DNA from 2 places in the Aquibaculum sediminis genome. Region 2 is predicted to be linked to the other one. Evidence: predicted binding sites of a transcription regulator. Region 2 holds the regulator's gene; the other holds the start of a gene.
What was found. Region 2 encodes LexA, which represses DNA repair genes until DNA is damaged. Its sites were predicted from a motif close to ATGTTCTANTTTGGTTC; they were not measured.

Region 1 (2,394 bases), on a different contig from region 2:
GCCCTCCTCCTTCACCGCCTCGCGCCCCCAGCCCCAGAGCGATCCGGCCAGGGCGGAAATCACGTCCTGCGGCAGGCCCATGACCTTGCCCACATCGCGCAGAGCGCCTCGGGCGCGGTAGCAGACCACGATTGCCGTGAGGCCCGCGCGCTCGCGGCCGTACTTTTCGTAGATGTGCTGGATCACCTCCTCGCGGCGCTCATGCTCGAAGTCGACGTCGATGTCGGGCGGCTCGCCGCGCTCGGGCGAGACGAAGCGCTCGAACAGCAGTTCGCTGGTCTCGGGATCGACGGCGGTGATGCCCAGGCAGAAGCAGACGGCAGAGTTGGCCGCCGATCCGCGCCCCTGGCAGAGAATCTCGCGGGAGCGGGCAAAGGCCACCACGTCGTGCACCGTCAGGAAATAGGGGGCGTAGCCGAGCTGGGCGATCAGGCCCAGTTCGTGGCGCAGCGCGTCTTCCACCTTGGCCGGCACGCCGCGCGGATAGCGCTTGTGCGCCCCGGCCCGAACCAACTCCTCCAGCCGGCTTTGCGGGTCGCTGCCCGCCGCCACTTCCTGCGGGTACTCATAGCGCAGCTCGTCCAGGGAGAAGCGGCAGCGCTCGGCGATCTCCAGGCTGCGCGTCAGGGCCTCGGGGCAGTCCCGGAAAAGCCGCGCCATCTCGGCCGGCGGCTTCAGATGCCGCTCGGCATTGGCCTCCAGCCGCCAGCCGGCCTCCTCCAGGGTGCAGCCCTCGCGAATACAGAGCAGCACGTCCGCCAGGGGCTTGCGGGCCGGGTGGTGCATCAGGACATCGCCCAGGGCCACCAGCGGCACCCCGCTCTCCTGCGCGAGCCGCTGCAGCGTGCGCAAACGCCTGGCATCGTCGCCGCGGTGATGCCAACGCGCCCCCAGATGCAGGCGCCCCGGTGTGGCTGCGGCCAGGGAGGTGAGCGCGGCAAGATAGCCGACGGAAGGCGCCACCGTCTCCGGCGGCAGGAGGATCAGCTCCTGCCCCTCGGCATGGGCCAGCAGCTCCTCGAGGGTGAAGTCGCACCCGCCCTTGGCCGCGCGGCGCTTGCCCAGGGTCAGCAGCCGGCAGAGGCGGCCCCAGGCATCGCGATTGCGCGGGTAGCAGAGGATTTCGGGCCCCTCGCGCGGCACCAGCCGCGCCCCCACCAGCAGGCGCAGCCCCACCGTCTTGGCCGCTGTGTGCGCGCGCACCACCCCGGCCACGGAGTTGCGATCGGCAACGCCCAAAGCCGTGATCCCCAGGGCCTTGGCCGTGGTGGCCAGCTCATCGGGATGGGAAGCACCGCGCAGAAAGGAGAAGTTGCTCGTCGCCGCCAGCTCGGCATAGGCCGCCAGAGCCATAACACACCTCCAGCCCTGCATCTGCCGGGCCGGAGGATAGGCATGGTCTAGAACATATCAAGAACAAACGGCAGATCAGAGCTGCCGCCGGGCGCTCCTGCTACTCCGCCGCCTTCGACATGGGATTGTTCGGGTGGGTGGTCCAGTTGGCGTAGGCGGGGTCGATCGGCCGGCCGGTGCGCGGGTCCACGCCCTCGGTGAGCTGCTCCATGGTGATGCAGTTCTCCACCGGGCAGACCGAGACGCAGAGGTTGCAGCCGACACACTCATCGTCCTGCACCTCGAACCAGCGCTCGCCGTTCTTGGTCGCCGTGATCGCCTGGTGCGAGGTGTCCTCGCAAACGATGTGGCAGCGGCCGCACTTGATGCAGAGGTCCTGATCGATGCGCGCCTTGACCACGTAGTTGAGATTAAGGAACTGCCAGTCGGTGAGGTTGGGCACCGCCTTGCCGATGAAGTCCTCCAGGCGCTCGTAGCCCTTGCTCTCCATCCAGTGCGCAAGGCCCGCCTTCATCTCCTCGACGATCTTGAAGCCATAGGTCATGGCCGCGGTGCAGACCTGCACATTGCCCGCCCCCAGGGCCATGAACTCCGCCGCGTCCTTCCAGGTGGTGATGCCGCCGATGGCCGAGATCGGCAGGTCCGCCGTTTCGCGATCGCGGGCAATGTCGGCGACCATGTGCAGCGCGATCGGCTTGACCGCCGGGCCGCAGTAGCCGCCGTGGGTGCCCTTGCCGTCGGTGTGCGGGCTCGGCGCCATGATGTCGAGATTGACCCCCATGATGGAGTTGACCGTGTTGATGAGCGAGACGGCATCCGCACCGCCGCGTTTCGCGGCACGGGCGGCGAAGCGCACGTCGGTGATATTGGGGGTCAGCTTGACGATCACCGGCATGCGGGTGTTTTGCTTGCACCAGCGCGCCACCATCTCGACGTACTCGGGCACCTGCCCCACAGCCGAGCCCATGCCGCGCTCCGACATGCCATGCGGGCAGCCGAAGTTGAGCTCGATGCCGTCGGCGCCGGTTTCCTCCACCAGCG
Region 2 (2,394 bases):
TCATGCCGCTCGCCATTGTGTCCTTGCTGGTCATGCCGCTGGGATGGGAGGCGCCGCCGCTCTGGTTGATGGGGCAGGGGATCGACGTCGTTCTGCGGGTTGCCGGCTCGGTCGCCGCACTCGAAGGCGCGGTCCTGCGTCTACCGGCCATGGCGTCCTGGGGGTTCATCGCCTGCGTTGCTGGCGGACTCTGGCTGTGTCTTTGGCGCAGGCCCTGGCGGTTCGCCGGGCTGCTGCCGCTTCTGTTCGGCCTGGCATCCAGCGCCTGGACCTCGCCCCCGGACCTGGTGCTGTCAGGGGACGGACGGCTGCTGGCGGTTCAGGGGCGGGAAGGTGAACTGCTGTTCAATTCGCGCCGCGTCAATCGCTTCTCCGCCGAGCAGTGGCTCGGGCGGGCAGGGCTGGCGGAAGGCGAACGCTTGCCGCAGGCCGGAGATCTTTCCCATCCTCGCATCGCCTGCGACGACCTGGGGTGCGTACTGGCTCGCGGCGGACTCGAGGTGGCTGTGGTCTTCGAGGGGGACGCCCTGGAGGAGGATTGCCGGCGGGCCGACCTGCTGTTGGCCGCGATTCCCGTACCGCCCGGCTGCGCTGAAGGTGTCGGTCGACCAGAACAGGTGATCGATCGGCGCGACCTTCGCCGCCATGGCGGACTGGCACTGTGGCTGGAAGGTGCGGGGCGCTATCGCTTGCAGCGAGTTTCGGAACAGCGTGGTCACCGCCCTTGGAGCCGGATCAATGCGGACTAGCTGTTGTCAGCCGATGGCACCGCCGGCCTGTCTCTCAGTAGCGGCGAATCAGTCCGACCAGGCGTCCCTGCACCTGCACCCGATCCGGCGGGAAAAGCCGGGTTTCGAAGGTGGGATTGGCAGGCTCGAGAGCGATTGCGCCCTTGCGCTTGCGCAGGCGTTTGAGGGTGACTTCTTCGCCGTCCACAAGCGCGACCACGATTTCCCCGTTCTCGGCGTCCTCGCATCGCTGGATGATGACCGTGTCACCGTCGTGAATGCCGGCCTCGATCATCGAATCGCCTTCGACCTCGAGGGCGTAGTGGTCGCCGCGGCTCAGCAGGCTGCGCGGCACCTGCATATAGTTCGACTCGTCGCGCAATGCCTCGATCGGCGTGCCGGCGGCAATGCGTCCATAGAGCGGGAGTGCGGCGATTGCGCTTTCGCCACCCGGAATTGCTGCTCCCTGCGGCGGCTTTCCCTGTGCGCGCAGCGGGGCGGCTGAAGCCCGCGCGCCCTCCACCACACTCGGAGTGAAACGCCGCGCTTCGCCGGTGACGGCAGAGGGACTATGGCCATGCTGCCCTGCCACTTCGTCAGGCAGCCGCAGGATCTCGATGGCGCGGGCGCGGTGCGGCAGGCGGCGAATGAAGCCCCGCTCCTCCAGGCCGGTAATCAATCGGTGGATACCGGATTTCGATTTGAGCGAGAGCGCATCCTTCATCTCGTCGAAGGACGGCGATACGCCTTCCTCGCTCAGGTGGCGATGAAGAAAGAGCAGGAGCTGGTGCTGCTTACGGGTCAGCATGACGGGCGTCTCCTTTGCCGGCCCGCAACGGAACGAAGCGGAAACCTACACTTGTTCTAGTGTTGTTCTGATTCCTGGTCAAGCCCGCCGTGGTGGCAGCGTTACCTCAACGCACGTCGAGACTTTAGCGCACGTCCTGGCGCTCAGCCTCCGGGTCGAAGGTGGACCAGCCGGGCACCTGACCCGAGGCCTGGGGATCGGGGGCGGGGAGCTGTTTGGGGTCGACGCGGTCGTCGTGCAGATGCGCCTTGGCGATCACGTTGGCGGTCAGCGGCGCTGCGATGAAGAGGAACAGCGTGATGAGCAGTTCATGGACGGAGAAAAGGTTCTCGAAGAACAGGAAATAGGCCATCGACGCGATCAGGATGCTGCCGACGCCCAGCGTGGTGGCCTTGGTAGGGGCGTGCAGGCGCATCATGGTGTCCGGGAGCTTTGCCAGGCCATAGGAACCCACCAGCCCGAAGATGCCGCCGACGACGATCAGGAAGGCAACGAATGCTTCCGCAAGAAAGTCCATGTCCTCTCCTCCCTATTCGATGATGTCGCCGCGCAGGATGAACTTGCAAAAGGCCACGGTGGAGACGAATCCGACCATCGCGAACAGCAGGGCCGCTTCGAAGTAGACCGTGGTTTCCTGGGCGATGCCGTAGAGCATGATCAGGGCGATGGCGTTGATGACCATGGTGTCCAGCGCCAGGATTCGGTCGGGCATGCCGGGTCCGAGCGCCAGTCGGTAGAGATTCAGCAGAAGCGCCAGGCCGATGGCGGCAAAGCCGAAGGTGATGGCAGCGGCGATCATTCGAAGATCTCCCTGAGGCGCGCTTCATAGCGCTGCTTGATGTCCCGCACCGTCGTCTC

Region 1: a site for LexA is predicted at 1,404-1,420, ahead of ABZ720_RS04270 (error-prone DNA polymerase). Genes of this name have one in related genera too.

What each region holds. Positions count from the first base shown of each region.
Region 1 is NZ_JBFCVK010000002.1:333,466-335,859, reverse strand. Features, by position in the region: gene ABZ720_RS04270 (error-prone DNA polymerase) at 1-1,353, opposite strand, end outside; gene preA (NAD-dependent dihydropyrimidine dehydrogenase subunit PreA) at 1,454-2,394, opposite strand, start outside.
Region 2 is NZ_JBFCVK010000006.1:19,200-21,593, reverse strand. Features, by position in the region: gene ABZ720_RS10615 (ComEC/Rec2 family competence protein) at 1-749, shown strand, start outside; gene lexA (transcriptional repressor LexA) at 784-1,536, opposite strand; gene ABZ720_RS10605 (Na+/H+ antiporter subunit G) at 1,661-2,053, opposite strand; gene ABZ720_RS10600 (K+/H+ antiporter subunit F) at 2,066-2,335, opposite strand; gene ABZ720_RS10595 (Na+/H+ antiporter subunit E) at 2,332-2,394, opposite strand, start outside.